2 regions of the Clostridium sp. AWRP genome follow, and region 1 is predicted to be linked to the other one. Evidence: riboswitches for the same ligand, from Rfam matches in the RefSeq annotation. Region 1 holds a riboswitch; the other holds the start of a gene.

What was found. Region 1 has a riboswitch for thiamine pyrophosphate ahead of tenA (thiaminase II). Riboswitches for the same ligand answer to the same signal wherever they lie in the genome.
Region 2: linked by a shared signal. The riboswitch ahead of thiC (phosphomethylpyrimidine synthase ThiC) and the one ahead of tenA (thiaminase II) in region 1 are both predicted to bind thiamine pyrophosphate.

What each region holds. Positions count from the first base shown of each region.
Region 1 is NZ_CP029758.2:2,884,536-2,901,740, reverse strand. Features, by position in the region: gene DMR38_RS21880 (hypothetical protein) at 1-175, shown strand, start outside; partial or broken gene DMR38_RS22325 (hypothetical protein) at 265-330, shown strand; gene asrB (anaerobic sulfite reductase subunit AsrB) at 433-1,221, opposite strand; gene asrA (anaerobic sulfite reductase subunit AsrA) at 1,221-2,279, opposite strand; gene DMR38_RS13180 (molecular chaperone TorD family protein) at 2,331-2,999, opposite strand; gene DMR38_RS13175 (4Fe-4S dicluster domain-containing protein) at 3,000-3,614, opposite strand; gene DMR38_RS13170 (molybdopterin-dependent oxidoreductase) at 3,614-6,289, opposite strand; gene DMR38_RS13165 (LysR family transcriptional regulator) at 6,700-7,602, opposite strand; gene DMR38_RS13160 (TspO/MBR family protein) at 7,758-8,258, shown strand; TPP riboswitch at 8,490-8,597, shown strand; gene tenA (thiaminase II) at 8,688-9,347, shown strand; gene DMR38_RS13150 (ABC transporter ATP-binding protein) at 9,352-10,104, shown strand; gene DMR38_RS13145 (ABC transporter permease) at 10,101-10,844, shown strand; gene DMR38_RS13140 (ABC transporter substrate-binding protein) at 10,841-11,866, shown strand; gene DMR38_RS13135 (SDR family oxidoreductase) at 11,928-12,800, opposite strand; gene citG (triphosphoribosyl-dephospho-CoA synthase CitG) at 13,023-13,895, shown strand; gene DMR38_RS13125 (malic enzyme-like NAD(P)-binding protein) at 14,338-15,516, shown strand; gene citC ([citrate (pro-3S)-lyase] ligase) at 15,556-16,602, shown strand; gene citD (citrate lyase acyl carrier protein) at 16,614-16,910, shown strand; gene citE (citrate (pro-3S)-lyase subunit beta) at 16,910-17,205, shown strand, end outside.
Region 2 is NZ_CP029758.2:3,562,965-3,580,169, reverse strand. Features, by position in the region: gene sdaAA (L-serine ammonia-lyase, iron-sulfur-dependent, subunit alpha) at 1-520, shown strand, start outside; gene DMR38_RS16600 (cold-shock protein) at 652-855, opposite strand; gene DMR38_RS16595 (hypothetical protein) at 1,155-1,790, opposite strand; gene DMR38_RS16590 (lipoate--protein ligase) at 1,956-2,939, shown strand; gene lipA (lipoyl synthase) at 3,012-3,863, shown strand; gene cbiM (cobalt transporter CbiM) at 4,144-5,142, shown strand; gene DMR38_RS16575 (aminotransferase class V-fold PLP-dependent enzyme) at 5,190-6,341, opposite strand; TPP riboswitch at 6,529-6,635, shown strand; gene thiC (phosphomethylpyrimidine synthase ThiC) at 6,761-8,074, shown strand; gene thrC (threonine synthase) at 8,432-9,922, shown strand; gene DMR38_RS16560 (sensor domain-containing diguanylate cyclase) at 10,309-11,373, shown strand; gene addA (helicase-exonuclease AddAB subunit AddA) at 11,477-15,181, shown strand; gene DMR38_RS22590 (hypothetical protein) at 15,478-15,600, shown strand; gene DMR38_RS16550 (amino acid ABC transporter permease) at 15,619-16,257, opposite strand; gene DMR38_RS16545 (amino acid ABC transporter substrate-binding protein) at 16,278-17,084, opposite strand; partial or broken gene DMR38_RS22385 (undecaprenyl diphosphate synthase family protein) at 17,167-17,205, shown strand, end outside.

The sequences.
Region 1 (17,205 bases):
AGGATACCTTAAGGATTCACTATCCGAAAAAGCCTTTGATGTTCAAGGTACCTTAAATTTAAATGTATATAATCCTCAAATCAAAAATTTAGATGTAAGTGGATACTTTTATGTAGGAACTGCATTAAGTTTTTATGCTAACAGCACAGGTGTAAGTCCTTCAGGGATGGGTTAAGTACAAAGAGCTATGATAGTATAAAGCAGTTTAATATTACAATAAATAGTAAGCCTTTGTATATTGCTACATTGCCTTTAAGTTTAGGAATGAGAAGTAATGATGTAGCAGCACTGCAGAATGTTTTAATAAAATTGGGATACAGTATTTCTAGTGCCACAGGATATTTTGAAAGCCAAACTAACAATGCAGTAATAGCTTTTAATGAAAACAGGAACTTTGATATTTATTCAAGGTTCCTGTTTTCAAGTTGTCATTTAGTCCAGCAAGTCTTTGGCTTTGGTATAATTAAAAATAGGTCCTTCAAGGCAAACGTAAGTTTCATTTATCTTACAGTGGCCGCATTTACCTACTGCACAAGACATTTTTCTTTCAAATGATACCCATATTTTAGAATCTTCAACACCATTTACAAGTAACTCCCTACCTGCAAAATGCATCATTATTGGAGGACCAACCATAATTACATTGTAGTCTCTAAAGCTGCTAAATGGGATTTTTTTGATGTGTGCAGTGACCATTCCAGTTTCAAATCCCTCTGCTTTATCATTGTCTAAGGTGCAGATCATATTGAATTTAGACTTGAATTTTTTAAGATCATAGTCAAATAAAACGCAGTTTATATCTTTGAAACCTATAATCACATTAACTGATTTGATCTCATCCGGGTGATCATAAAAATAGTTCAAAAGAGTTCTAACTGGAGCTAGACCTGTTCCACCAGCAATTACTATCAAATCCTTGTTCTTGAATTTATCTATCGGCCAGGAGTTTCCATAAGGTCCTCTCATAAACAACATATTTCCAGGCTTTAGAGCAAAAAGACCATTGGTAAGTCGTCCTACTTTTCGTATAGTGAACTCAATCCAGCCATTTCCTTTGCCACTTACAGATATTGGAGCTTCACCTACTTTGGGGATTGATAGTTGAAAAAATTGGCCGTGTTTGGTTTCAACGTCACACTCTACCCTGAAGGTGTATTCTGCATTAGTTTCATGTATGATATTTAGAATTTTATGTGGTGACGGTAGTGTGATATTTTTCATTATTTAGTCACCTCCGTAGATGATTTTTTCTCATTTGATATTTTTGCTGCTTCTTCACTCAATTTGCTTATAGTATCAGAGAATGAAATCTCTTGAGGGCATCGTTTAATGCAGCGGCCACATCCCACACACATATGTTCATCTCCACCAAAGCGTGAATTGTAATCATAGACCTTGTGTAAGGTTTTAAATCGCATCCTTTCACCAGCTGTATTTCTAACACCATGTCCACCAGCCATAATTGTGAAATCTTCAAGCATACAGGATGACCATACTCTTCTTCTCTCTCCGTTAAGGCTGGTTTCATTATATATTATGTCTCTGGTATCGAAACAGCTGCATGTTATGCAGACTGTATTGCAAGCACCACAACTTAAACACTTATCATTGAAGTCTTTCCAAAATTCTAAGTTGTACACTTTTTTCAAAGTGTTAGTGCTATCGATTTTTGGTAATTTAACTTTTTTTTGATTGTTTTGAACGAACTCAGGAGTAAAGTTCCTTGAAGTTTCGCCGTCAAAGTATTTTTTGAATTCATTATCTTTGATTTCTACTAGTAAGCCATTTTGCTCGAACCTTACTGCGGCACTGTAATTGTCAGTTTGATTTGAACCCATGGACACACAGAAGCAATTATCAAACTCTTCCCGGCATTCCAACATAAAGATTTTTAATTTATTACGCAGCCGTTTATAATAGTTATCCTCCTGATTACCATTTTTAAGGAAAATGGTGTCTAATCTCTTAATGCCGTTAATATCACAAGGACGTGCAAAGAGAATGATATCTTTACTATTATCAATGCTACTTTCTTTACAATTATCTTCAGTAAAATAAAGAAGCGTCTGACTAATAGGATAAAAGACTTCCTTTGGTGAAAAATCGGATTTTTCATCATAAACGATCTCTGATACCGAATTAATTTCATCGTAACGTATTAAGTCGGTATTAGGCTTCCAACCGCGGTTTTTAAAACGCTTTGGAGCATAAATTTTATATTCCTTTTTTAGTTCATTGATTATTTGATTCATTCTTTCCGAACTTACATAGTAACCCAATGATTAATCCTCCTATCTTTCTATAAATTCTTTTATAACACATATTTATATTCAATCTGTCAAACTTTTCAAAATTGCATAATCCAATTCCAAGTAGCTATCAGTGATTTTTCCAATCCCTTTATAAAATTTTGTATCAGCATATCTTTCTATATCAGAACAAAATCTAGGAACCCAATTCAACAGATGCTTACTTAGAAAATCCATCTGCTCTTTTATACAGGACAGGAATTTTGATTCATCCTGTGTGCCTAAAATGTATTGTGTCTCATGGCATAGAAAAGCCATAAATTCCAGTTCTAAAGATATATGGTCTTCATAAAATTCAGACCCTTCATCATCATTTTTTTTAAGACCTTTTGCGGCATATATCGACTTTACTTGATCATAAGCATCCTGCATAATAATCTTTTTTTTACTAGTATATACTGATTCGTATGGGAAGGCAGCAGAGCCGTCTGCTATACCTGCAGCAAGAAAAATTTTTGCATAGTCGCTGGCTAGGTCGGTAATTGGATCACTGCTGCAATTATCAAGATATTCTCTAAGTATCCGGTATCCTTCACTGAGTTTAGTTTGGCAGCACTCTACAGGAAAGTTCATAGCTTTCATTTGTGTAAGTAACGGTTCATCTATTTCTATTTTATAAAGACGTATCAAAAAACGATATAGATTCTCACGGCTTTTCATAAGCTTCAAGGAATCTGATTTTCTATCCACCTATCTTTTCCTCCCATCTTGTTCGTTACACTCCTGTGGAATAACATCAATCCATTTGTCACGGCGCAAAATGTATCGAACAGAAGGATGATTACCAAAATCACGAAGACTGTATACATTTTCACTCCCAGCTTCTTTTAGTGCTATTGATACATCGCTATTAGGATCGTTGATATCACCGAAATATAGGGCTCTGCTGGAACAAGTTTTTACACATGCAGGTTTTTCACCATTTTGTGTTAAATGAGAGCAAAGAGTACATTTATCCATTACCTTCATTTCGTTGTTGAAGTTGTTTATTTCGTAAGGGCAGGCTCTATGACAGCTTTTACAACCAATACATTTTTCTTTGTCAATAACAATAACACCGTCCTCACTGCGTTTATAACATGCCCCTGTAGGACAGACTTTGACACAAGCAGGATCCTCACATTGCTGACACATCACTGGTAAAAAATACATTTGTATATCTGGATATGTTCCAGTGGGGCCTATGGTCAATAATTTGTTCCTTGAGGAGCCGAGAGCAACTCCATTCTCCATTTTACACGCTACCTTGCAGCCATAGCAGCCAATACATTTATCTACATCAATTACCAAAATATTCTGTTTCATTACTTAACCACCTCCGTAGGATCAGATGGCTGAGGAAGCCATGCCTTAAACTGCTCAGGTTTTGTCCAGACACCTTTTGGTGGACCATCATCGGCTCTTGAAATTTTCACAAGATAGCCTCTTAAAGTGTACGTACCAACAACATCATTAAATGGAGCAGTTGATTTTGAAAGTACATTGACGTTCATTTCACGCCATCCTTCGGTCTCAGTATGATAATTTTCGGGGAAAGTAAAACGCTCCATGTATACGGTTCCGGGATTTATGCCTTTTGTTACATTAGCTTTTGCTTTAATTTTACCCCTTAGAGATTCTACCCATACCCAGTCTCCATGGGAAATACCATAAGTTTTTGCAGCTGTAGGGTGAATCCATATTTCAGGCACAGGATACATCTCCCTTAACCATGGGACATTTCTTAATGTATTATGATGATAAAAAGGAATTCGTCCATTGGTCATAACTAAAGGATACTCTTTAGCCAGTTCACTGCCTTCAAGAGGACTTTCAGAAGGCTCTAAGTAGTATGGCAGTGGATCGTAGTCTTTTGAAGCAGGAGGTAATTTATATGTTGAATAAGGCATTCCTGTTCTTCCTAAAGTAATAAGGCTTTCCAAGTAAATTTCAATTTTCTTAGAAGGTGTATCAAATCCTCTTGCCTTACCTGTCTTTGGATCGATCTGTTTGTAAACATAGTACTGTTTCCACTCATTTTTAGGCAAGAATTCAAAAGGAGCTTTTTTCTTGAATTCATCCCATGTCATATCAAAAACACTTGTACAACGATTAAGAAGCTCTTCCATGCTATCCCAGTAAGGAAGATCAGCACCCATATATTCTTCATCAAATGATTTCTTACAGCTTTCATGTCCAAGTTCTGCACAGCGTTTTGCCAGCTTTGACCAAAACAACGTTTCATCCATGGTTTTCCATAGGTGTGTAACAGCTTGTCTAGCAAAGACTTTATTACATGATTCTACAGGCATATCTGTTTCTAGCCATTCTGATGCGGGGAGGAGTAGATCTGCATAGTTAGAGAATGAAGTAGGATACATGTACATATGTACAATAAAGTCCATTTCTTTAAGAGCAGGAACCCATGATGCACTCTCAGCAACAGCACCTAACTTATTACCGGATCGTTCAATCCATACTCTTGGTTTATAAGGTTTTCCGGTAATAATTGCATCCCTAACACTGGAAGGTTGAGCTGCCCACCACTGAAGAAGCCCTTTGTATTCGGTACCACCCAGACGCTTTTTTAGTTGTTCTTCAGGAAGCATTTTCTGGGCAGGTGGGACTATATACGTTAAAACAGGTGTAGCACCACTTGTTGCAAAACGCTGCATCAACGTTCCAGGTTTTTCAATATTACCCATTAGTGCATTTAGGTTAACTGCTGCCATAGCTGCTTGTACTGAGTTAGGGCTTTGGTCGGTAGCAACACCTAGGTTAAGACCTGAAGGGGAATTTTGTGTGTATAAATTAATAGCTTCTTCAATTTTGTTTACATCAAGCCAACAGGTTTTTGCTGCCTTTTCAAGAGTATAAGGTTCAACCCTCTCCTTTAAAAGCTGAAAACCAGTTTTACATTCAATTCCGTTCACCATGAAAGTTCCTTCGAGCGCAGGAGCTAGGTTATCATTCCAAGGATAGGTAAGTGGCTTAGCTGAGTTAGTTTTTGTATCCCACACCATAAAGGTATCGGGGATTTTGTGGTTATTACTTTTATCAGCACGCAATAACATCTTAGTTTTGACGTCTACAAGGTAGGGCAGATTTGTCCATTTCATGACAAAATCTTCATCGTAAAGTTTTTTATCGATAATGTAGCGTGTCCAAGCCAACATGAGTGCCACATCGCTTCCAGGCCTTATAGGTAACCAAACATCAGCCTTGGCTGCATCTGGAGTCATACGAGGGTCGATTACAACGGTTTTTACTCCATTGGCACGAAGGTCTGCAACGGCGCCTCCGCCCATTGCAGGACTGGAGTATGAAGGAGCGGATCCCCACATGACTAGACATTTGATTGGTGTCTCATCGGAATCGTAAATTTCTAGACAGTTTGAATCGGCGATACTGTAGTCCGAACCGCCATACATCAGACCATTGGCTAATGTACGTGGTAGATAACATTGAGCACAACCAGGCTCAAACCAGTTAGGAGTACCAAATACATTACAAAATCTAGAAATACTCCAAAACTCAGGGTTTCCACCTCCTCCAGTAGAGCATATTACAGCTTCTGCCCCATATTTTTCACGGGTTTCCATGAGCTTATTGGCAAGAATGTCAATAGCTTCATCCCAAGAAATACGCTTCCATTTATTTTCACCTCGTTTGCCAACTCTCAGCATTGGATACTTATTACGATTTGGATTATAAAGAGCTTGTATGCCTGAGAGTCCTTTGGCGCACATTGATCCTTTGTTCATTGGATTCTCAGGATCGCCTTCAAGCTTGATTACTTTCCCATTCTTAACATGGGCAATAACACCACAATTGGAAATACATGCTCTACAACATGTTCTGACGATTTTAGCCGTAGATGATGCATCATCCTGTACTGACTCACTTTTTACTAATCCATTTGAGCCGTTAATAGCTGATGTAATTCCTGTTATGTTTGTTGCACTAAGAAAATCGTTCGTATTCGTTTTTTGATTTTCCATTTGTTTACCTCCTTTACTACTAATAGGCTTAGATAATTATGTGCATATTTTGTGAATAAATTAATTATCTAATTTTAAGATACCATCTTATATACTAGCTTTCCAATTCAAAAAAAGCTGATTGCTTATTCCAAAAATGAATAATTGACTTTATAGTTCATATTTTTCTTAACTGTATTGTACAGGTAATTCATGTAAAATGGTTTGCTGTAAAATAAAGGAAATCACTGAACGGAACTCATATTGGATTTGAATAAAGTAACAGCAAGTTCATTTGCTATTTTTGATATTTAAACTTGCTGTTATGGAGAGTGCAATTAAATTTTAGATTGTGTATAAATTATTTAACTCCAATTTAGATATGATTAATAATATGCATCAGGGAGGACACAGGATTTTATAGAGAACTTCTAAGATTTATTTTTGTTATTTGCCATTTTAGCTATTAACATATTGACTAGTTCGTTAATCTTAGGATTCTTTTGACTATGTTTATTAATAAATGCACCTAGTGTAATTGAAATACTAGGTGAAAATGGTATTAAAACAACATTATTAAATGATGAATTACTTGCTAGTTTACGTGTTGTTAAAGCAGCACCATAGTTAGCTTCTACACCACTCAAAATAGTTTCAGGTCTTCCTCTAAATATAATATCTGGAGCAATATCATGTTGTTCAAAAAAAGCCATACATAAGTTAGATATACATGTATAGGGTTCCATTAACATAAGAGAAGAATTTTTTAATTGTTCTGGAAAAATAAAATGTAATTTTGCTAAAGGAGTATCTTTGTGAACAGCTAAAACAAGTTCATCTTCAGCAGCAGGAATAAAAAGAATTTTACTATTATCTGGATTTTCTCCATACCAATAAGTTAGTGCTATATCAAAACTATTATTTTGCAATCTATGAAATAGTCGTGGTTCTTCTAGTTCTACTAGATTGATTAGAAAAGAAGGATTCTCTAGTTCAAAGCGACTCATTGGAATATATAAATTAAAATTACCGATAATAGGCAAAGACAGTACTGTTATTCTATCTTTATAACCAGGCTGTAGTTTTTTGGACATATATGTTAAACGATAAATCTCGTCTAATGTATGCCTAGCTTGGGGTAATAATCGTTTCCCTTCAATAGTTAATTTTACACGTCTATGTTTACGATTAAAGAGTTGAACACCTAATTCACGTTCTAATGCTTGTATTTGTTTACTAACAGAAGATTGAGCAATATTTAGCTCTAAGGCAGTTTCCATATAACTGCCAGTATCTACTACAGTTATAAAATATTTTAATTGTTCTTCTGTCATTTTACCTCACCTATTCTGTTTTTTAATTAATTATATAATAACTTGAAATTGATTACAAGCATCATTTTTGCATAGGATTCTTTCGATTAATAGATATTATATTTTCAGAATAAAAGTCTTTCCTTTAAAATATAATAGCAGTAGGAGGTGAATTTATGTTTTGTAACGTATTTAAGGTAAATGGAGAAAAGCATATTGGAAAACTTATTATAAGTATTGTAATTGCAGAAGGAGTCGGAGCTATTAGTGCTTTTCTAGGAATGTCTAACCGAGAAATGTACAGTCAGCTTGTTAAACCTGTGTTTTCACCGCCTGGCTGGATATTTCCTATAGTGTGGATTATTTTATTTTTTCTTATGGGTACAGCTGCATATAGAATATGGATTAAAGGAAAGCAGGGAGAAGATGTTAAGAGGGTGCTGGCGCTGTATGTTGTCCAACTGGTATTAAATTTTATGTGGACAATTATATTTTTTAGATTTCAGTTATATGGTTTAGCTTTTCTAGAACTGATGATTTTGTTAGTATTTATTTTAATGACGACTTTTGAGTTTAGTAAAATTGATAAAACAGCAGCTTATTTAATGATACCATACATACTTTGGGTGTCATTTGCAGGCATATTAAATTATGCAATATGGATGCTAAATAAATGACATATATAATTAGGTATTGTTGTGAGAATATTTGAGATTTTGCATATTCACTCTTGAATGTTAAAATTAACTATTTTACGTTCAGAAGTGAATTTTTGTTTTTAAAGATATGTATAAAAGAATTAAACTTTGATATAATATGTGTTTAAATTTGCCTTTTTAGCATGTTGACCAATTTTTGTTATTGTAGTAACATAGAAATTGGATAGATAATGTAAAAATTAAATAAAATTAGTATCCCAGGGGGGCTGGTGTTACCGGCTGAGAGTAAGAATATAATTCTTAGACCCTATACCTGATCTGGTTAATGCCAGCGTAGGAAGAGGTTTTTATGTAATTGATAAATAAAGGTACAAGCTTCCTAAGAGGTTTGTACCTTTTATTTTTAATTAATAATGTGTATGTCAGATGAAAAAGGAGTAATTTATTATGAAAACGTCTATGAAATTATACGAAAGTGTAAAAGATATATGGGATTCTTACTATGAACATCCATTTGTAAAGCAAATAGGAAAGGGAAACTTGGAAATAGATAGATTCAAGTTTTATATGATTCAAGATTACATATATCTTTTGGATTATGCAAAAGTGTATGCCTTAGGGGTGGTAAAATCCAGTGAAGAAAGTATAATGCAGGGATTCTCAAAGATGGTGGACAATATATTAAATGGAGAAATGAATATTCATAGGCATTATATGAAAAAAATAGGCATTAAAAAAGAAGAAATAGAAAATGCTAAAGCTTCTATTGAAAATATTTCATATACAAGCTATATGCTGTCTGTGGCTCAAATGGGAGATTTAATGGATTTAACTACTTCTCTTTTAGCTTGTATGTGGAGTTATTATTTAATTGGTAAAAAATTGAGTAAAATAGATGGGGCACTGGACAATGAGTTTTATGGACAGTGGATAAAAGGATATATATCTAGTGATTATGAAAAGGAGACTAGGTGGGTGATAGATTTGTTAGATTATTTGACAGAAAATATATCGAAAAAGAAATTTAGCAGGTTAAAGGAAATATTTATAAATACAAGCAAGTATGAATATATGTTCTGGGACATGGCTTATAACAAGGGGATGTGAAATCATGCTGAAATTTAAAAATGTAAGTTTCAAATACGAGGAAGATCCTGATTTTATTATAAAAAATCTCGATTTTGATGTAGGTAAAGGGGAATTTATAAGTATAGTAGGTCCCAGCGGATGTGGAAAAAGTACTGTATTTAGACTTATTTGTAAGCTGGAAAAGGCTTTTGGGGGAGATATAATTTTAAAAGATAAAAATATAAATGATTTAAAAGGTTACATAGGATACATGCCGCAAAATGATCTCCTTATACCCTGGCGAACTATACTTCAAAATGTATATCTTCCCCTTGAAGTTAAAGGTGAAAATTTAAAAAAGGCACAGGTTCAGGCAGAAAAAATGCTAACAGATTTTGGACTTGAAAAATATAAAAATAAATATCCAAAGGATTTATCAGGAGGTATGCGGCAAAGGGCGTCTTTTGCAAGAACTCTGCTTACGGGAGCAGAGGTGCTGCTTTTGGATGAACCGTTTAGTGCATTAGATGCTATAACAAGAGTTTCTATGCAGGAATGGCTCATTGATAAATGGCTAGCTTTAGATAAAACTATATTATTTATAACCCATGATGTAGAAGAAGCTCTTTTTTTATCAACTAAGATATTTGTTACATCAGAAACTCCAATAAGAAAATTTAAAGAAATAAAAGTGCCTCTCAACTATCCAAGGACTAGAAGTATGATAGATACACCTCCTATATTAAAGATAAAAGAGGAACTTATAAGTGAACTAAAAAAGGGGGTTAAGCTGTGAAAAGGTATAGATCATCCATAATAGTTGCTGTATTGTTTTTTGCAATATGGCAGGCTCTAGCAATGTATATAGATGCAATGTATATACTGCCTTCTCCTACTGCCATTTTAGAAAAAATATGGGAACTTAAAGATGTTTTATTTTTAGTACATCTTCCTGCTACTCTTTTGATTACTATTGAGGGACTTTTTATATCTATAGTGCTTGGGGTAGTGATTGCTGTGGCTATGAATATAAGTGAAAGAATACAAAGAGCTCTCTATCCAATTGTAATTGTAACCCAAACAGTTCCAATTACTGCACTTGCACCTATATTCATACTTTGGTTTGGATACGGTATATGGAGTAAGGTACTTGTAACGGTACTTATAACATTTTTCCCTATAACTATAAATGTATATGACGGACTTCGTTCTACAAGAAAAGATATGGAAGAACTTTTAATTACCTATGGTGCTAGCAAAAAAGATATATTTATGAAGTTAAAGTTTCCGGCTTCACTCCCTTACTTTTTTTCTGCACTTAAAATGGCAGTACCTTTAAGTGTAGTGGGGGCAGCTGTAAGTGAGTGGCTTGGAGCAGAAGCAGGCCTTGGATATTTTAGTAAGAGAATGATGACACAAATGGATGGGGCAGGAGTGTTTGCACCTATTGTCATATTATCACTAGCTGCTCTAATTTTAGTGGAAATATTAAATGTTTTAGAAAACAAAATAGTAAAATGGAGGAATGAAGTATGAAAAAAAATAAATATTTATCTTTTGTAATGGCATTCTTATTGATAGCTGTTATGTTAGTAGGATGTGGAAATAGTAGTGATTCATCGAAAGGTAAGGATGGCAAGTTAGAAAATGTGGATTTAGTACTTGATTGGTATCCAAATGCAATACACAGTTTTATATATGCTGCTATTAAAAATGGATATTATAAGGAAGAAGGACTTAATGTAAACATTAAATTTCCATCAGATACTACAGATCCCCTTTCACTTCCAGCAGCGGGAAAAGCTACTATTGGAATATACTATCAACCGGATATTGTAATTGCAAGAGCAAATCAGGGTGTTCCTGTAAAATCTATAGGAGCTATTGTACATACACCGCTTAATGTAATAATAGCTTTAAAGGAAAAAAATATAAATTCACCGAAAGATCTTCAAGGAAAGACTGTAGGTTATTCGGGGAATTCTTTAAATGTTCAATATGTAAAAACTATGGTAAAAAAAGAAGGTGGAGATCCAAATTCTGTTAAAATGGTTGATGTAGGATTTGATTTATTATCTTCTATGGTAACTAAAAAAGTAGATGCAACTACAGGAGGACTTATAAATCATGAGGTTCCAGTACTTCAAAATGAAGGACATCCTGTAAATTATTTTGATCCTGCAAAGTATGGAGTGCCAAATTATTATGAAGAAGTATTTGTAACTAGTGACAAAACTCTTAAGGAAAAACCTGAAGTACTTAAAAAGTTTATGAAGGCATCTCAAAAGGGATTCGAATATACTAAGAAAAATCCTAAGGCAGCTTTAAAAATACTTATGGACAACCAAAAAAAGGATAGCTTCCCTCTAGTACAAGCAGTAGAGGAAAAAAGTATGAATATACTTCTTCCTAAGATGGAGTCAAATGGTGAGCCTTTCTTGAATCAGGATAAAAGTGTTTGGCAGAACAATATAGATTGGTTAAAAAAACAAGGACTTTTAAAGAAAGATATAAAACCAGAAGATCTTTATGTAAATATTTTGGACAATAGTAAGTAAGATTAATAAAATCACAGTCTTAGAAATATAATATCCTAAAACTGTGATTTTATTAACTTTGTTAAGAATACATATGGATTGTTTGTCCTGACATATAACTTGATTCGTTGGAAGCTAAGAATACATAGGCTGGAGCAACTTCAAATGGCTGGGCAGCTCTTCCCATTGGTGTTTTTGAACCCCAAACGGCAACTTTATCTGCAGGTAATCCTGCTGGAATTAGAGGTGTCCAGGTTTCACCTGGGGCTACACCATTTACACGTATACCTTTTGAAATTAAACTGCGGGCTAAATTTATAGTGAAATTGGCAACAGCAGCTTTTGAAGCCTCATATTCTAGGGATATTCCATAAGGAGGATTGAAAGCAACTAGTGAAGAAGTATTGATGATAGAACTGCCTGGTTTCATATAAGGTAAAGCTGCTTTGGTTAAATAAAAATAGGAAAATACATTTATACGAAAAGTCCACTCTAATTGCTTGCTAGATACTTCTTCTATAGAATTATTGTAATAAAGTACTGCAGCATTATTTACAAGAATATCTAATTTACCAAAATGATTTATAACTTCTTGAATTATAATTTTACTATTTTCTTCGACCCCTATGTTGATTGGAATGGTTAAACATCTTCGCCCCAATTTTTCTATTTTAGATTTTGTTTCTTCTGCATCCACATGTTCATTTAGATAGACAATGGCAATATCAGCCCCTTCTTTTGCATAAGCACATGCTACAGCACGCCCGATGCCGCTGTCTCCTCCTGTTATTAAAGCTACTTTGTTTAATAATCTTTTTCCTGTTTGATATTGTGCACATAATGGTGGTTCGAAAATTGGTCTAGGTGTCATAATATATTCAATACCAGGTTGATGTGGCTGGTGTTGAGGTGGAAAAAAGCGCGGGAATTTGCATCTAATGTGATTTGAATGCATATAATAGTTCCTCCAATATTGTAAAGTACTTCTATATAATATATGAATTTCAAAAATATGTGTGATTGTAAACCACAATTTTTGAAACAGTGTAAACTTTTAGAAGTATAGGTCTTATAGCATTTTATCTGTAACTATGATAAAATATATTTCGTATTTTGTACGGTTAAAAAAGTTATATATATTAGCTATAGGATAAAAATAATATATGGAGAAAACAAAATGAAAAATGAAAAGATGTTTCAGATAAACGAAATTTCTATGATAATTGGAGGTTTCGCAGTACAAGCTATGATTTATGAAGTTTCTTGTTACCCTAGTCCTGGTCTGGTGTCACCTGTGTCCTGTGGTGCTCATAAGGATATGAACTTTTTTACTTTTATAGACAGCACTTCTGTTTTAAGCAGATATATGACTATGTTTGTTCAAGAAGGACTTTCAGATAAATCCTATAAAGAACTATTTAATAGTATTAGAAATTTAGGAATGGAAGCTGAAAAAGATATGTTTATTAAGACAAAAGAAGTTAATACCCACAAAGGAATGCTATTTTTAATGGGTGTTACCTGTGCAGCTGTAGGAAAAGCCATTTATGAGGGGAAAAAATTTGGTAAAATTAGAAGCATTATAAAACAAATGACAAAGGGTATAGTTTCAAAGGAACTTTTTACTTTAAAAGATAGTACAAATTTAAGTCATGGAGAAAAATTATTTATTAAATATAAAACAGAAGGTGTACGGGGAGAAGTAGAGAGAGGATTACCTACAGTTTTTGATTTTTCCCTGGATTTTTATAAGAAAAATGTGGATTTAAATACTAATGATAGATTGGTACATACTCTTATTGGAATAATGCAAATTTGTGATGATTCAACTATAATATACAGGCATTCGCCTGAAGTTTTAGAGGAAGTTAAAGAAAAAGCTAGGGAAGTACTTTCAGCTGGAGGAATGAGGATTAGTGAAGGAAGAAAAAAAATAAATGATCTCTGCAATGAATTCATAGAGAAAAACGTAAGCCCAGGAGGAAGTGCAGATTTATTAGGGGTAACTGTGTTTTTATATTTAGTAGAAGAATATATGAAAAGTTTATAGAAGTAAGTGATAAGGTAGCTGCATAAATTTATGTTTTATGCAGCTACCTTATTTGTTTTTATATAAAATTTTTATAAAAATAGGAGTATTTTTATTACTTCCATACTGGAATTTAATGTTAAAACATATATTAATAAATGTTAATATACTTAACATTTGTTGAAAGAAATGTTTCTAAAAAGAAGACTATAAGACTATTTTAAAGCCTGAATACGATTATAAGAAGAAAAATGCAAGAATTTATTTAAATAAATGTTTAGTTTTGTTACAAATGTTTTGACAAAACTAAATAAGTTTGCTATTATATTAGTAAATTAAGAAAGAGATTAAATTAAAAACTATAAGGGATATTGTTATAAACAATTTAATTTAGCATTTATTTATAAGTTTAATATAAAAAGGAGGCACGGTTAGGTTTATTACTGAGCCTAACTAGAAAAGTATGGGTATGAATGTAAAAGAAGAATCCTTAAAATTACATAGAGAAAAGCATGGTACCATAGAAGTCGTTGGAACAATGCCTTTGAGAAACGGCGATGATTTGGCAGTAGCTTATACACCAGGTGTAGCAGGTCCATGTCTGGAAATTGCCAAGGATAAAGAAAAGGCATATGAGTATACAATAAAAGGAAAGACAGTAGCTGTAGTTACAAATGGAACCGCAGTATTAGGACTTGGGAATATAGGATCAGCAGCTGGACTTCCGGTAGTTGAAGGAAAAGCATTATTACTTAAAAGATTTGCAAATGTAAATGCAATACCAATATGCGTAGATTCTACAGATCCTGATGATATAGTAAAAACTATTAAAAATATTGCACCGGGATTTGGCGGAATACATCTTGAGGATATAAAAGCACCTGAATGTTTTTATATTGAAGATAAGCTAAAAGAAGAATTAGATATACCAATATATCATGATGACCAGCATGGTACTGCCATTGCAGTTTTAGCAGGCCTGTACAATGCTTTAAAAATAGTAAATAAAGATATTACTAATATAAAAGTTGTTATAAACGGTGCCGGTGCTTCAGGTATTGCAACAGCTAAGCTTTTGATTTCGGCAGGAGTAAAAAACATAGTACTTTGTGACATAAACGGTATAGTTTACGAAGGAGATGACCGCTTAAACGAACCTCAGAAACAAATAGCAAAGGTAACAAATAGAAGTTTAGAAAAGGGAACATTAGAAGATGCAATGAAGAATGCAGATGTTTTTATAGGTGTTTCTGCTGGAAATGTAGTAACTGGTGAAATGGTAGAAGGTATGAACAAAGATAGTATAATTTTTGCGTTAGCCAATCCAACACCTGAAATAATGCCTGAGGAAGCAAAAAAAGCAGGAGCTAAGGTTATAGCAACAGGAAGGTCAGATTTTCCAAATCAAATAAACAATGTTTTAGTTTTTCCGGGAATTTTCAAGGGAGCTTTAAGTGTAAGAGCTAGGGAAATATGTGATGAAATGAAAATTGCAGCAGCTAAAGGACTTGCAAATTTAGTAAAGAAAGATGAATTAAATGAAGAATATATAATACCAAGTGTATTTAATAGAAATGTTTGTGATGCAGTTTCCAAAGCAGTTATGGATGTAGCGCAAAAAAATAATAAATTTACAGCATAATTATGTATTTGTTGTTGACTTAGAGAGGAGGTGGCTGCAGTGGAATACCTTAGTTTACAAGAAGAAATAATAGATAAAAGAGATTTTAGAAGACTGCAGGAAGTAGAACAATTTCTTTTAAAACAGGGACTAAGATTTGATAAAAATGTAGAATACACAGTTGCTATATATGAAGAAGATAAAATAATTGCTACAGGGTCCTTTGAAGATAGAATTTTAAAATGTATAGCCGTAGATGACAGCTGTAGGAGCATGGGAATCTCGAACAAAATAATATCTGAACTGGTAGCAGAAGAATACAGACGTGGAAACAGCCACCTTTTTATTTACACGAAGCCTAAGAACTATAAAATGTTCAGTGATATGGGATTTTATAAAGTGGCCAAGGTTATGGACAAAGTTCTTTTGCTGGAAAATGATCCTTTAGGTATATATAAGTTTATAGAAAAGTTAAAAAAGAAGAAGGTAGATGGAAGGGTAGTTTCAGCTCTTGTTATGAACTGCAACCCTTTTACTCTAGGTCATAAGTACTTAATTGAAAAGGCTTCTAGAGAAAGCGACGTAGTTCATGTATTTATAGTATGGGAGAACAAATCAGTTTTTCCATCTGATGTGAGATACGAATTAGCCAGGCAGGGAGTACAGCATTTAAACAATGTAATATTTCATAAAGGTGAAGATTATGTAATTTCAAGCGCAACTTTTCCATCCTATTTTATAAAAAAGCAGAATGAGGTAGCCAGGCTGCAGTCGCTGCTGGATATAGAAATCTTCACTAAAAACATAGTACCTGCGTTAGGTATTACTAGAAGATATGTAGGAGAGGAACCCTTTTGTGATGTTACTAGAACTTACAATAATGTGATGAAGGAAGTGCTTCCTCCTTGTGGCGTAGAAATTATGGAAATCCCAAGGTTTAGTACAAATGAAGAAGTTATTAGTGCATCAAGGGTAAGAAATCTCATAAAAGAGAAGAAACTTTCACAGGTAAAAGATTTAGTACCGGACACTACCTACAGATTTTTGTGTTCAAAAGAGGCAATACCAATAATTAATAAAATTGAAAATAAAAGAGATTTAATATAGGAGGTTCACTTATGGAAATAAAAAAAGCTGCTATAGCAGGAACATTTGAGTCCAGCGATATTACGATATCAGTACAGCCTAATCCAGAGAATGAGGTGGCTATAAAGTTAAAAAGTTCTGTGGAAAAACAATTTGGAGACCAGATAAAAAAAGTTATAATGGATACTCTAAAGGAACTAGATGTAAAAAGTGCCATTGTAGGTGCCAATGACAAAGGGGCTTTAGATTGTGTCATAAAAGCAAGGGTACAAGCTGCAGTTATGAGGGCAGCAGAAGAAACAAAATTCAACTGGGAGGTGGAAAAGTAATGTACAAGTTAAGAAGAACAATGATGTATGTACCGGGAAACAATCCAGGAATGGTTAAGGATGCACATATATATGGAGCAGATTCTCTAATGTTTGATTTAGAGGATTCAGTATCCCTAAATGAAAAGGATACAGCTAGATTTTTAGTATACAATGCACTAAAATCTATAGATTATGAAGGTATAGAAACAGTAGTAAGAATAAATGGTCTTGATACGCCTTTTGGAATGGAAGATTTAGAGGCAATAGTAAGGGCACAACCTGATGTTATAAGACTTCCAAAGACAGAATGTGC
Region 2 (17,205 bases), 680 kb from region 1:
TTGTGGAATAATACCTGCGGCAATAATAAGTGCAGGAGAAAAGCTAAATAAGAGTGAGGATGAATTGATTCAAGCACTCTTTGCAGCAACTGGAATTGGAATGATAATAGCTAAAAATGCCACTATGTCAGGAGCTGAAGGCGGCTGCCAGGCAGAGTGTGGTTCTGCAGCTGCTATGGCAGCAGGAGGAGTAGTTGAGATGATGGGTGGTACTCCAGAGCAAGCTTTAAATGCCAGTGCTATAGTGATAAAAAATGTATTAGGATTAGTTTGTGATCCTGTGGCAGGTCTTGTAGAAGTACCTTGTGCCAAGCGAAATGTTTCAGGAACTGTAAGTGCACTAACTACAGCAGATATGGTTATGGCAGGTGTATACAGTAGAATACCTTTTGATGATACTGTTTCGGCAATGTATAGGGTTGGAAAACAACTTCCCTGTGCACTTAGGGAGACAGCACTTGGAGGACTTGCAATTACAGAAACTGGCCTTAAATTAAAAAAGCAGGTACTTGGAAAATAAAAGAAAGGGGTATGCAAATATTTGTATATCCCTTTCTTTCAAAGGTATAAAAAACCACCTTTATTCAGAGGTGGTAAAACATTCTATTCATTTATGTTAAGATGTTTTATTCTAATATTGTAAGCTATAAATTATAGTTTTACAACGTTAGCAGCTTGAAGACCTTTTGGTCCTTCTTCAACATCAAATTGAACTTTTTGACCTTCTTCAAGATTTTTTCTTGGTTCATCACTTTGGATTGCAGTGAAGTGTACGAAAACATCATTTTCGCCAGGTACTTCGATAAATCCAAATCCTTTTTCTGAGTTAAACCATTTTACTGTTCCTATTTTCATTTATTATCCTCCTAAAGATAAAACACTTATAATTGATATAGCTTGATTTTGTATATCGGTGTTTATTATTACATTAGTATAACACAAAAATGTAAAATTAACAACAAATCTTAAAATTTCACATTAAATATTGATGTTACCTAATAAACATATTATACATTAATTTTACTCTATAATCAAAGTAATTTTTAAAATAATTTTGCTGCCATTAAAAACTTTTTTATTAGTATTATTATTTAACATTTAACATTTAACATTTTTAAGAGATCCTTTTAGAAATTAGGAGGTAAAAGGATCTCCTATGTGGGTTTATTTGAATTGAAAGAGCCATTTATATTGTCCATTATCATAGTTGTTGTATTTGAGATATTGCTTATTATATGTTTATAAGTATGGTTTAATTGAGTCAAAGAAGTTACCATTTGATTATTTTTTCTTTTCTTATAATACTCTATTTTACGCAGCACTTCCTTATTTTCTTCTCTAAATATCCAGGTTAGGGTTGTACCCGTTTCGTATTGTTTTTGACATTTAATTAGAGATGAATAAGACATCTTCATGGTGTTTTTTGTAGTGTTTTTAGTAAGTGATTTGATAAGCAAATTTGAAAAATTATCTAAGGTGTCTTTAAATGCATTGTCAAGCATATTCATGTACTTTTGAGTATCGCTTCCATAAGTGCCGGATAAAATTTCTTTTTTTATCTTTTTATATTCTGAAGTATATTTTGATAGTGAAGAAAGTTTAGCATTGTCTTTACTAGAGCTTTCAATGCGGTTAAAAAAGTTACAGAGTACAATTCCATCTTTGGATATATTTGAATCATCTTTGTCTTTAAAATTTGTAGTATTATTGTGCCTAGATGAAGTTTTATGCTCGCTGACATTACACTTGGTTTTACAGAAAATTGATTTGCTAATTGCAATTGAATCCACAATAACCCCTTCTTACATTTTTATCTATATATTACAAGTATCGAAATATAATTTAATTACTGAATAATTACTTTTAAATATTAAACTTATTGTGTATAATTCATTTTAGGTAGCTTTGTAGATAAGTGTTGATGGAAAGTCTATTCTAAAAAAGGAGTAATGAAAATGTTATTTATTGAGCACCAAAATACTAACCCATATATGAACCATGCAATTGAAGAATATGTAATGCAAACATTCAATAAGGATTGTTTTATCCTTTGGAGAAACAGACCTTGTGTTTTAATAGGCAAAAATCAAAATACCCTTTCAGAGATAAACATAGACTATGTAAAAGAACATAATTTATCAGTGGTAAGGAGGATGTCAGGGGGAGGAACTATATTCAATGACCTTGGAACTTTAAATTTTACTTTTATATCTGTAGGCGAAAACAATGCCTTTGCGGATTTTGGTAAGTTTACGTATCCCATAATAAGAGCATTGAAAAAGTTATCTGTAAACGCAGAGCTTTCTGGTAGAAATGATCTAGTTATAGAAGGTAAAAAAGTTTCAGGAAACGCTCAGTATAAACATGGAAATAAGATTTTACATCATGGAAGTATTCTATTTTCTGTTAATATGAAAAATTTGAATGAAGCTCTTTATGTAAATCCTATAAAATTTTCTGATAAAGCTGTTAAATCGGTAAAAAGCAGAGTTACGAATATATATGATTATATTAAAGGTGATATGACTATAATTGAATTCAAAGAATTTTTAATGAAATCAGTTATAAGTGAAGATGAAAATCCTAAAATATATACATTTTCAAAAGAGGAATGGAAAAAAATAAAAGAAATATGTTATCTTAAATATAAGACTTGGGAATGGAATTATGGACATCTTAAAAAGTTTAATTATTCCAACGAGAAAAAATCTTTAGGAGGAATTGTACAGGTCAATATATATGTAGAAAAAGGTATTATAGACAATATAAAATTTTTTGGAGATTTTTTCAGCAGCTGCGAGATTGGTGAATTGGAAAATAAGTTTCTAGGAATTAAGTATGAAAAAGAAGAGATTCTGAAAGCATTTGAAAACGTAGATATTGAAAAATATATGCATAATATAAGCAAAAAAGATATTATGGAGGTTATGTTTAAATAGTAGTATACTAATTTTGTGGAGATGTGTTAAAAAATTAGCATATTTTAAAGAAGAAACGAGGGATTATATTTTATGTATAAGAGAAAACCTGAGTGGTTAAAAATAAAAATAATAGGGGGACAAGTTTCTCAAGATGTAAAGGATATACTTAAAAGGTATTCATTGAATACTGTATGTGGTGAGGCAAATTGTCCTAATAGGATGGAATGTTTTAATAAAAGCAGGGCAACTTTTATGGTACTGGGAAAAAATTGTACTAGAAATTGTACTTTTTGTAATGTAACTAAAGGTAAACCTGAAAAGGTTGATGAAAAAGAACCTTTTAATGTGGCACAAGCAGTGGATAAGCTAAAACTGAAATATGCAGTAATAACATCTGTTACAAGAGATGATTTAGAAGATGGAGGAGCTTCTCATTTTGCTAGTGTTGTAGAGGAAATAAGAAAGCTTAATAAAAATATAACAGTAGAAGTTTTAATACCGGATTTTAAGGGAAATGAAACTGCACTTAAAAAGGTAGTGGATTCAAAACCTGATGTAATAAATCACAATGTAGAGACGACACCTGCTCTGTATAAAGAAGTAAGACCAATGGCAGTTTATAAGCGTTCACTGGAAGTTTTAAAAAGAGTTAAGATTATGGATAACTCAATTTTAACAAAATCAGGATTTATGTTGGGGCTTGGGGAAAAAGAAGAAGATATTATAGAAGTATTAAAGGATTTAAGAAAGGTGGATTGTGACATTGTTACAATAGGTCAGTACCTGCCACCTTCTGCAAAACATCATCCTGTTGTAGAGTATGTTCATCCTGATCAATTTAAAAAATATAAAGAAATAGCTTTAGAATTGGGTTTCAAATTTGTATCATCTTCCCCACTAGTGAGAAGCTCCTATCATGCAGATGAAATGCTTGAAGGCTAATCTGGTGTCAAGAACTCTATTTATATCATTTTGATATAAAATTAAAACATAATATCATTTTGAGATAAATTTTGTATCGTTTTGAGATTAATGGACTTAGAAAAATTTCTTAGCATAAAATTTTTAAATTAACTATCAAAGCTTGTCCTACTATTGGCGTCTATTGAAAAGGTTCTGCAAAAATTATTAAAAATATATAGAAAATTGGCATATATATTGCTATGTATATTAGAGGAATACAAATTTATATATTTTTTTAAAATTCTAGGAGGTCTTTATTATGCATATTCCAGATAATTATTTAAGTCCATCAACTTGTGCTGTTATGGCAGTGGTAATGCTGCCAGTTTGGGCAAAGGCCGTAAAAAAGGTAAAAAGTGAAATAAGCCCAAAAAAAATGCCTATGCTTGGTGTTTGCGGAGCATTTTCTTTTCTTATAATGATGTTTAATGTACCTATACCGGGAGGAACAACAGCTCATGCAGTAGGGGGAACTTTGATAGCAATTTTGCTTGGACCTTATGCGGCGACTATTGCAGTTACTATAGCACTACTTATACAGGCACTTTTCTTCGGAGATGGAGGAATACTTGCCTTTGGAGCTAATACCTTTAATATGGCGTTTATAATGCCTTTTGTAGGATATACTTTGTACAGCATTATAAAAGGTAAACTGAAGAGTCCTAAAGGAGAATATATTGCAGCTTTTGTAGGAGCATATGTGGGAATTGTGGCAGCATCTTTTATGGCATCTGTTGAATTTGGTATACAGCCTTTATTATTTACAGATGCAGCTGGAAAGGCACTTTATTGTCCTTATACCTTACAAGTAACTGTACCAGCTATGGTAGGAACCCATCTTTTAGTAGGAATACTTGAAGGAGCTATAACTGCAGCAGTATATGCTTATGTTAAAAAAATGTCTCCAGATGTATTATATGAAGATAAAGGTGGAAGTAAAAAACCACTTTATGGACTTTTGGCAGTTCTTGTAGTTTTATGTCCACTAGGACTTTTAGCTGCTGGAGATGCATTTGGCGAATGGGATTCAGATGGTATTAAATCTCTTGTAGGTTACATACCTAAAGGATTTCAAAATGGAATACACTATAATGCCATTGCAGCGGATTATTCCATAAAAGGAATGAATGATATTGTAGGTTACATTATTTCAGCAGTGGCAGGAATAGCACTTATAATGATTGTATTTAAAGTAATATCTTCTTTAAGAAAAAATGCGTCAGATGTAGATAATAGAAATGTTAAAGTAAATAAATAAATGGAAAAACCCCTTTTTACACATAAAAGTTAAAAAGGGGTTTTACTTTATTTTTCGAAAACTATATTTTTTAAAGCATTTATTAATGCATCTATATCTTGCTTTTCATTAAAATATCCAATACCTATTCTCATAGCACCAATTTCATAAGTCCCCATTATCCTGTGGGCTGTTGGAGCACAATGAAATCCAACTCTTATCATTATGTCATATTCCTTATCCAGCTTAAAAGCAATATCTTCACCAGACATATTCTCTATATTAAATGAAATGACACCTACTATTTTTTCCGCATCTTTTGGGCCATATATATGAATTCCTGGAACTTCCTCTAATCTCTTGAGGGCATACTCAATTATTTTATTTTCTGTATCTCTTATCTTTTGTACTCCTAGATCATATATGTACTTAATTCCTTCTCCTAAACCAACTATTCCAGCTACATTTAAGGTGCCTGCTTCTAATTTATTAGGATAATAATCAGGTTGGTATGGATTTTTGGAATCTTCACCAGTTCCTCCAGATTTTAATGGCCTTATACAATTAGTATCGCAATTTATTAAAAGTCCTCCTGTGCCAGTAGGTCCCAAAAGACTTTTATGACCTGTGAAGGCAAGAATATCTATGTTGTCTTTTTGTACATCAATAGGATAAGCTCCGGCTGTCTGTGCACTATCTACTAAAAATAGAATTTTATGTTTTCTAGCTATAGCGCCTATCTCCCTTATAGGTTGAATAGTTCCAAGCACGTTAGAAGCATGAGTGAATACAATTAGCTTAGTATTTTTCTTTATTAATTTTTCTATGTCACAGGCTTTTGATATTCCTTCATTTGTACAGGGAAGTGTAGATATTTCTATACCTATGTCCCGTTCAAGAGTTTTTAAAGGTCTCCATACAGAATTATGCTCCAAGCTACTTGTGATAACATGATCTCCTTGATTTAAAACTCCGTTTATTATTAGATTAAGTGAATCTGTTATGTTGTAAGTAAAGATTATGTTAGAAGGGTCTTTACCGTTAAATAACTTACATATACTATCTCTGCAGTTAAATACAAGTCTATCAGCTTCAATAGCTGATTTGTAAGCTCCTCTTCCTGCAGTAGCGCCTATGTTCTTCATAAAATTTGAAATTGCATCTACAACTGCAGGTGGTTTTGGATAAGATGTAGCAGCGTTGTCTAAATAAATTCCCAATACGATTATCTCCTTTCTTTAGGTTCCTAGATTTATAAAATATAATTAATTCAACATAATTATATTATAACTTTATTAATAAGAAGTTAAAGGGGGATTTGGGTGTAAATCTCCAATTACTTATTGAAGGTATCAAAATGTACAGTTGAAAAAATTAAACATATATTATATAATTTACATATAAAATTAAATAATCTAGGGGGGTCTATGTTATAGGCTGAGATAGAACTGTTAGTTCTGACCCTCATACCTGATCTGGATAATTCCAGCGTAGGGAAGAGCTTTATATAGTTTTAAAATACAACTTTATAAGGTTGCATTTTTTTATTTATATAAAGATGAATATGAGGGAGATTTAGAATCACCTCCTTTTTTATTTAACATAATTTTCAAAAAATATGTTAAAGGAGATGTTTAAAATGAATTACACAACACAAATGGATGCTGCTAAAAAAGGTATAATTACAAAGGAAATGGAGAGAGTAGCTGCTAAAGAAAACATGAAATCACTACAACTAATGGAATTAGTTGCGCAGGGTCAAGTTGTAATACCAGCTAATAAAAATCATAATGCATTAGATCCGGAAGGTGTAGGACAAGGACTCAAAACTAAGATAAATGTAAATTTGGGAATTTCAAAGGACTGCAATTGCATAGAGGATGAATTAGAAAAGGTTAAGATAGCTTTAGAAATGAAAGCAGAAGCTATAATGGATTTAAGCTGCTTTGGAAAAACTGAAGAATTTAGAACTAAACTAGTAGAAATGTCAGCTGCTATGATAGGAACAGTGCCTATGTATGATGCCATAGGATTTTATGATAAAGAATTAAAAGACATAACTGAAGAGGAACTTTTAGGTGTAATTGAAAAGCATGCGCAGAATGGTGTGGATTTTATGACTATTCATGCAGGTATAAATAGAGAAACTGCAGCAGTATTTAGGAGAACTGAAAGACTTATGAACATTGTATCCAGAGGGGGATCCTTAATATATGCATGGATGCAATTAAATGAAAAAGAAAATCCTTTTTACGAGCATTTTGATAAGGTTTTAGATATATGTGAAAAATATGATGTAACTATAAGTTTAGGAGATGCTTGCAGACCAGGTGCTATAAAGGATTCTACAGATGCTTCACAAATTAAGGAGCTTATGACTTTAGGAGAGCTTGCCAAAAGAGCTTGGGAGAGAAATGTACAAGTTATGATAGAAGGACCAGGGCATATGAGTTTAGATGAAATAAAAGCAAATATGCAGATAGAAAAGAAATTGTGTCATAATGCACCGTTTTATGTGTTAGGACCTTTAGTTACAGATATAGCACCAGGTTATGATCACATTACATCAGCTATAGGAGGAGCAATAGCTGCATCTTCAGGAGCAGATTTTCTATGTTATGTAACTCCAGCAGAACATTTAAGACTTCCAAACTTAGAAGATATGAAAGAAGGAATCATAGCTACTAAAATTGCAGCTCATGCAGGAGATATTGCAAAGGGAATAAAAGGGGCAAGAGATTGGGACAATGCTATGAGTAAAGCTAGAAGAGAGCTTAATTGGAAAAAAATATTTGATTTATCTATAGATCCAGAAAAGGCAAGAAGATACAGAGAAGAATCAAAACCAGAAGATGAACATACATGTACTATGTGTGGAAAAATGTGTGCTGTTAGAAATATGAATAAGGTTATGGAAGGAAAAAATTTAAATGTTTTAAGAGATGATGATTAATGTGTAAGCTTAAAGGAATTGAAGGAGATAAGCTGAAAGAGGCTTGTGGAATTTTTGGCATATTTTTCAATGAAAATGTTTACTGAATATTTTTTCACAAAAGTCACTCCTTTTATTTTTTCTCTAATTTTAGGAGTGACTTTTCTATTTATTTTATAAATGTAAAAATAACTAGTTAGTGATAAATTTTGGTTTAACTTTACGCTTATGCTAAAAACTCTATATCTATAGATTTTTTGTTTTGAAATCGTTATAGGTTTGTAAATTAATATAACTGTAATTTTCAAGTTATATTTCGTATGTTATTATATAGGTATAACTATTTTAGTAAAAATTATAGAAAAGGGAGAGATACACTTGAAAGAAATTCATTATAACAGCACTAGGGGATTAAATGGAAACTATACTGCATCTCAAGCTATACTAAAAGGAATATCAGAAGATGGTGGATTGTTTGTTCCAGACAGTATACCTTCTGTAAATGAAGAAGAATTACAAAAATTTAAAAATATGACTTATAAGGAACTAGCTTTATGCATAATTGGAAAATTTTTCACTGATTTTACTGAAGATGAGTTGAAGAAGTGCATAGACCTAGCTTATGACAATAAATTTGAGTCAGATGAGATAGTACCTGTAAAGAAAGTTGGGGGCGTATTTTATTTAGAGTTGTTTCATGGACCAACTTTAGCTTTTAAAGACATGGCATTGTGTCTTCTACCACATTTAATGCAGACTGCTGCGAAAAAACAAAATTTACATAAAAAGATAGTTATACTTACAGCAACTTCTGGAGATACAGGAAAGGCAGCACTAGAAGGCTTTGCAGATGTAGAGAATACAAGAATAGTAGTATTTTTCCCTGAAAAAGGGGTAAGCGATATACAAAAAAAACAGATGGTTACCCAGGCAGGCAAAAATACTAAAGTTATAGGGATAAAGGGAAATTTTGATGATGCCCAGACTGAAGTTAAGAAAATTTTTAATGATGAAGAATTAAAAAAAGAATTAGATGAAAAGTCTTATATGTTTTCTTCTGCCAATTCCATAAATATAGGAAGACTTATACCTCAAGTAGTATATTATTTTCATGGATATATGGAACTTTTAAGGAAGGGACAAATAAAGTTAGGAGAAAAGATAAATTTTGTAGTTCCTACAGGTAATTTTGGGAATATACTTGCAGCCTATTATGCAAAAAAAATGGGTTTGCCTATAAATAGACTTTTATGTGCTTCAAATGATAATAAAGTATTATATGACTTTTTAAAAAGTGGAGTTTATGATGCTGAGAGAGAGTTTATAGTAACGATATCTCCTTCTATGGATATACTCATATCCAGTAATCTTGAAAGATTCATATATGATATAAGTGGAAAGGATTCTTTAGTTGTACAGGGGTTAATGAAAGATTTAAATAAAAATAGAAAGTATAGTGTAAGTGAAAATATGAAAGAAGAATTAAAACCGTTCTATGGTGGATTTGCAAGTGAAGGAGAAACACTTAATTCTATAAGTGATGTTTTCAAAAGTTACCATTACTTAATGGACACACATACTTCAGTGGCTTATTCCGTGTATAGAAAGTATTTGCATGATACAGGAGATGACACAAAAACCATTATTGTTTCTACTGCAAGTCCTTTTAAATTTACAAAATCCGTAATGAGTGCTTTAGACGATAAATATAAGAATCAAAAAGACTTTGAACTTATAGAAATAATGAGTAAAACTGCTTCTCTCGAAATACCTAAACCTATAGAGAAGCTAATGAAAAGTAAGGTTATTCACAGCACTGTATGCGAAAAACAACAGATGAAAGATGAGATTAGAAAATTTTTATTATAATTAAATGTAAAATCTCCCTTCTTTATAAAAAATATTTTACATATAACAACAAAAAATATACATGAATATAAGTACAATAGTAAGTCGAATATTGAAAATTAAGAGTATAAATATTCGATATATAATGTATGAAAATGCTAGGATGTATTTATAAACAGTAGTATAATATAAAATTAGAAGGTAGTTGAAAATTAGTGTTAAATTATTTTTTATAGAGAAACTAATAAAATAGTATGAGCAGTTTATATAAATTTATAATAGTATAGTATGAGGAGTTGTTGTATATATTCATGAGAAAAAGTTTTCTTGTGAATATATACTTTTATAGACACAATTATAGAAAGTATTTTTAGATTAGATATGTATTTTTAATAGGGGAGAGTTTTATGTTGACGCCATTATCAGATGAATATAATCAACTTAAAAGTGAGTATGAAGGTTATCAAAAGATGGCTGAAGGAATTATACAAAAACAAAGCATGAAGATTATAGAGTTAGATAAGAAGCTGGATATGTTGTCTCTGATAGTTCAGATAAGTCAGTATATAAACAAGAGAATAGGTAGAGGAGAAATAGTTTCTATAATAAATGATATAATGATAGGAATTCTAGGGGTAACTTATTCAAGCGTATATCTTTTAGAGAATAGAAAACTTCAATTAAAATCTACAAATTTGCCTAGTACAAAGCATCATTTTAGTATTATCGATTACAACAAAGGAAATATAAGTAGTCTAAATACTAGTATAGTAAATTGTATTGATAATATATATATATATGATAATATTCAAATTCACTCTTCCATACTCATGCCTATATATTTAAAAGATAATCTTTTAGGGGTTATTGTGGTTGAACACCATATATATAACTATTTAAATAACGAACATGTGAAGTTATTAACTGCACTTACTAATCAAATAGCCATATGTATAGAGAATAATAAACTTTATAATAAAATAAAACAAAATTCTCAAAAGGATTTTTTAACAGGGTTATTTAACAGAAATTATTTTTTCTCGGTGATAAAAGAAAAAGTAAAAAACTGCGGTAAAGGCTTTGCTATTGTAATGATTGACATTGACGATTTTAAAAGTTTTAATGATAGATTTGGACATCAATATGGAGATAGGGTTTTGAGAAAAGTAAGTGATATAATAAAAGATAGTATAAGGGAGGAAGACATGGTAGCTAGATATGGGGGAGAAGAGATTATAATATATATGTATAATGTTACAGATTCCATGTCTGTATATGAGAGAATGATAAATATAGGAAATCTTATAAAAATGAAAGCTGTAGAGTATAATGAAGCTTCGTCTTATGTAACGGTTTCAATGGGTATAGCAGTATGTACAAATAAGAATAAAGATGTTGAAGGTGCAATAAGAAGGGCTGATATGAACTTGTACAGAGCAAAAAATTCTGGAAAGAATAAAGTGGTTTATTAAATAAACAGAGTTCTTGGTATCAGATGGAGTTTTAAACTCCATCTGATACGTATTAAACAGGTTTTAGAACTTAGAAGGCGTATCCTTTAGAGGAAAATCTTCAATGAATTTTAGTAAGGTGGTAGATATGGATACAAATTGGACAGAATCTCAAAGAGAAGCTATTTTTACCCCCAAATGTAATTTACTAGTGTCAGCAGGTGCAGGAACTGGTAAGACAGCAGTGCTAGTAGAGAGAATAATACAGGAAATAACAAGTATTGATGAAGATGTTGATATAGATAAATTGTTAGTTGTTACCTTTACGAATGCAGCGGCTTCTGAAATGAAAGAGAGAATAGCAGAGGCAATTTCTAAACTGTTAGAATCAAATTATGGCTCAAAAAATCTTCAAAAACAGCTTACACTCTTAAATCAGGCTAATATAATTACTATACATGCTTTTTGCCTTAAGGTTATAAAAAGCAATTTCCATTTAATAGATTTGGATCCTAATTTTAGAATATGCGACAGTACAGAAGCAGTTCTTTTAAAACAGGATGTGCTTGAGAAACTTTTTGATGAGAAATATGACACAGAAAGTACAGAATTTTTAAAACTTGTAGATGGTTTTAAAAGTAAAAATGATATTAAACTTAAAGATATGGTACTTTCCCTTTATGAATTTTCAAAAAGTAATCCCTGGCCTGAAAAATGGTTAAGAGAAGCAGTAGAAAATTTTAATGTAAAAGAAGATTTTGATTTCGGACATACATTTTGGGCAAAAATGATTATGCACAGCATAGAGGTAGAAGTTAAGGGATGCAAGGATAGAATAGAAAGAGAACTTACCATAATCCAAAGCGTAGAAGGACTTGAGCACTATGCAGATACTTTTAAAAAAGATTATGAAAATATAAAGGAATTATCGCTTTTAAATTCTTGGGAAGAACTAAAAGAAAAGTTTTTACAATTGAGTTTTAACAAGCTTTCCACTAAAAGAGTAAAAGATGAAGTTAAAGAAGTGAAGGAAAGAGCTAAGAATGTAAGGGATGAAGTTAAAAAGAAGTTAAATAGTATAAAAGAAGATATATTTTCAGGTTCCGATAATATATATAAAGATATGCAGGAAGTATATCCTATGATGAAATGCCTGGCTTCTCTTGTAATAGAGTTTGATAAAAATTACAGCTTAAAAAAAAGGGAAAGAGGCATACTGGACTTTAGCGATATAGAACATTTTTGCCTTGAAATATTAACAGATAGAGATGAAGAGGGAAATATAGTTCCTTCAGAGGCAGCTTTAGAATATAGAAGATATTTTGAGGAAATATTTATAGATGAATATCAGGATAGCAATGAAGTTCAAGAAGTTATAATGAATATGATAAGTAGAAAATCAAAAGACTCAAATTTGTTTATGGTAGGAGATGTAAAGCAGAGTATATACAGATTTAGGCAGTCTAAACCTGAACTTTTTTTGCAGAAATATAATAGTTATTCTGAAAAAAAGACGGCTGAAAACAGAAAAATAAAATTATCTGAAAATTTTAGAAGTAGAAAGGAAATAATAGAAGGTACTAACTATTTATTTAAACAAATAATGTGTAGAGAAGTAGGAGAATTAGATTATACGGATGAGGAATGCTTAAAAAGTTCAGCAGATTATGAAAACTTATCTGGAAACTGTTGTGGAGATATAGAGCTTAATATAATAGATAAAAAAGAAGAAAGTGAAGAAGTTTTAGATAATGTTCAGGTAGAAGCACGGCTTGTAGCAGAAAAAATAAGTGAGTTCATAAATGGTAAAGAGGAAGTAGAGCCACTAAAAGTATATGACAAAAATACGAAATCCTATAGGAATGTAATGTATAAAGACATAGTAATATTAATGCGTGCCACACAAAATTGGGCGCCTACTTTTGTAGAAGAACTTAATAGTTTAGAAATACCTGTATTTGCAGATATATCTGCCGGATATTTTGAGAATATAGAAGTAAAGACAATAATATCAGTACTTGAAATAATAGATAATCCACTTCAGGATATTCCACTTGTAGCTGTGCTTAGGTCTCCTATAGAATCTTTCTCTCCAGAGGAACTTATAGATTTGAGAATGGTAGATAGAAAAATTCATTTTTATGACATATTAAAGATAATTTCGGAAAATGACTCTGAATCAGATATATCATTAAAGCATGTGGAAAATAGCTTGAAATATAAAGTAAGTGAATTTTTGAAAAGGCTTAGCAACTGGAGAAAAAAAGTAAAGTATATGCCAATAGATGAATTTATATGGCATCTTTATACTGAAACGGGTTATTACGGTTTTATAGGGGCTATGCCTGGGGGAATTCAGAGGCAGGCAAACCTAAGGATGTTATTTGAAAGAGCAAAACAGTATGAAAAGAGCAGTTATAAAGGACTTTTTAATTTTATAAATTTTATGAACAAACTTAAAAATAGTAGTGGGGATTTAGGAAGTGCAAAAATACTAGGAGAAAATGAAAATGTAGTCAGGATAATGAGTGTTCACAAAAGCAAAGGACTTGAATTCCCTGTAGTAATACTTTCAGGTACAGGAAAAAAGTTTAATTTGATGGATATGAATAAAGGGGTGCTTTTTCATGAAAAGTTAGGTCTTGGACCGGATTATGTGAATATAAAAAGGCATATATGCTATCCTACTGTTATGAAACAGGTGTTTAGAAAAAAGCTAAAAGTAGAAACTCTTTCAGAGGAAATGAGAATATTATATGTTGCTTTTACCAGAGCAAAAGAAAAACTTATAATAACTGGAATGGTAAATAATATTGAAAAAACAACTCAAAAATGGTGTGAATGTGCTTCTTATAAAGGAAATAAGCTTCCTGAATACTCACTTATAAGTGCTAGAAACTTTTTGGATTGGATAGGGGCTGCACTGGCTAAACACCCATGTGGAAAGCCTATAAGAGAAATTTCTAAAGGTGAAGATAATTTAAATCTAGTTATAGGGGACAGTTCTACATGGAAGGTAAATATTTACAAAAAGGATGATTTTAGAAGTGTATCTCAAGAAAAGGAAGATGTAGATATACTGGGTAAAATTGAAGAACTTAACTTAACCGAATATGATGGACAATATATGGATAAAGTGGATAGAAGGCTTAACTGGAAATATAAATATGAGGAAGCTTGTAAGATACCTGCTAAATTTTCTGTATCAGAATTAAAGAGAAGATTTGATTTGACTGATATGGAAGATGGCGTAAATTTGATGGAATCGGTACAATTAAAAAAACCACTTTTTTTAAGAGAGAAAAAAGGTATGACAGCTGCTGAGAGGGGAACTCTTTTGCATTTAATCTTGCAGCATATAGACATAAAAAAAGTTAATTCTTACGATGAAATAAAGGAACAGGTAGATAGATTGGTTCAGAGAGAATTTATAAGAGAAGATGAAGTTAAGTCAATACCATTAGGCAAAATATTGAAGTTCTTTAATTCTGAAATTGGAAACAGAATGAAAGAGGCGGAGAATATATATAGGGAAACTCCATTTTATATGGAGATAGAAAGTAATAAATTATATAAAGAGCTTCCAGATAAAATATATAAGGATGAAAAAATAATTATTCAAGGAATAATAGATTGCTATTTTGAGGAAAATGGAGAATTAGTGCTTATAGACTATAAGACAGATTATGTAGACGATATAGATAACATAAAAGATAAATACAAAATCCAAGTTTATTATTACGCAAGGGCACTTGAAAAGTTAACTGGTAAGCAAGTAAAAAATAAATATCTCTACTTATTTTTTAACAACAGCTTAGTTGAAATGTAATTAAAGTTTTAGCTTTATGTATTATATACTCAACTTTTGCATTTTAAAAATATTGGAAAACAATATTTTTAAGAGGACATAGGACAGTGAAGGAGGAAAACTCACCTTCATTGTCCTTTGTTATCTGGCAATTGTCCTCTGAAAAGGTTGCTTCGCTTAAGTATATTTTCTAACATAAACCTTAAAATAAAGATAAATTTTATGAGCATAATTATAATCTAAATATAAGTATTAACACTTTTTGATATTGTTAATACTATAGTAATATGATATTAAATTGATGTGGAGGGTCAAATTTGGATGATAATAATAAGTTTGAGATTACTATGGAAGTAATAGAAGAATGTTTACAGGAATGTTTAGAAAATAGTAAAGAAAACAAAGAAAATGAAAAATCAAGCCCTGTTAGTACCAAATAGCAGGACTTGATTTAAATATTAATTAATAGAATATTTTTTTTCTAATTTTCTAAAGGCCATAACTAAAACTGAGGTTAAAATAAGATATAGTATAGCAGCTATAATAAAAGGAGTAATTGTAAAATCACGAGTAACTACTTCTTTTGCTGCCCTTAGAAGATCTCCCACACCTATAGTTGCAACTAAAGCAGAATCTTTTATTAAATTGATACTTTCGTTACAAACAGGAGGAATTACATTTCTAATGGCTTGGGGAATTATTATCTTTATCATAGTTTGACAGTAATTCATACCTAAAACTTTAGAAGCTTCAAATTGTCCTTTGTCTATTGATTCAATGCCTGATCTAAAAATTTCTGCCAGGTATGCGGCATAATTTATAGTAAAAGCAATGCTTGCAGCTGCTAAGGGAGATAACCTTATGCCAATTACAGGAAGACCAAAATAGGTGAAAAACAACTGTAAAAGTAAAGGTGTTCCCCTAAAAGCCCAGGTATATAAGCTAAGTATAGCCTTTATGGGCTTGATTTTAGATATTTTACCTAGGGCTACTAGGCATCCTAAAGGTATAGAAAAAATAGCTGTTATAAAAAATAGTTGTATAGTTATTAAGCTTCCACTTAGTATAAATCCTGTAATGTCCATGATATCAGACATATAAATCACATCCTAACCAATTATTTTGCAATTATATCTTTGCCAAACCATTTTTGAGATATTTTATTTGCTGTTCCATCTTTTTTCATTGAATCCAGTGCTTCGTCAAGTTTATTTTTAAAACTTTCATCTGTTTTTCTTATACCAACACCATAGTCTTCTTTGCCGAAGTTATCTTCAAGTATTTTGTATAAACCAGGTTTCTTTTGCAAATAGTATCTTCCAACTACTTCATCTACAACAACTGCATCTATACGGCCCTGGTTTAAATCAAGTAATGCTTCTGTATTATTAGAATATTTTCTAATATTCTTTAGAGATTTTGCTGTAGTAGCGTCTGAATTCAATGCAGTTTCACTGCTGCTTCCCATTTGAAGACCTACTGTTTTACCCGACAAGTCTTTTTTATTCTTTATGTTAGAATCATTTCTTACTACAATTATTTGTTTATTTTGAAGATATACTTTTGAAAATGCTATTTGTTTTTTTCTCTTATCAGTTATAGTCAAACCATTCCATATAACATCTATGTCTTTATTATTTAAGCTAAGTATAATACCATCCCATTCTACTGGTTTAAAAACTACCTTTACTCCCATTTTTTGTGCAGCTGCTTTGGCCATATCTATATCAAATCCTACGATTTTACCTTTTTCATCTCTAAAACCCATTGGAGGAAAACTATCATCTAGGCCCACTACAAACTGACCCTTTGATTTTATATCATCCCAGGATTTATCGCTTGATTTCTGGCTTTGTCCACATCCTGTAAGTATTATTCCAAGCAAAAATATTACTAAAGTTAAAATTCCTAATTTCTTTTTCATTTCACAGACCTCCCAATTTATATTAAATTAATTATAATAAATATTATAGTTTACCATGCTAAATTTGTAAACTAGTAAATTAATTATAGTTATAAAATTCAGTAGTAAAGCTAGAGAAAAT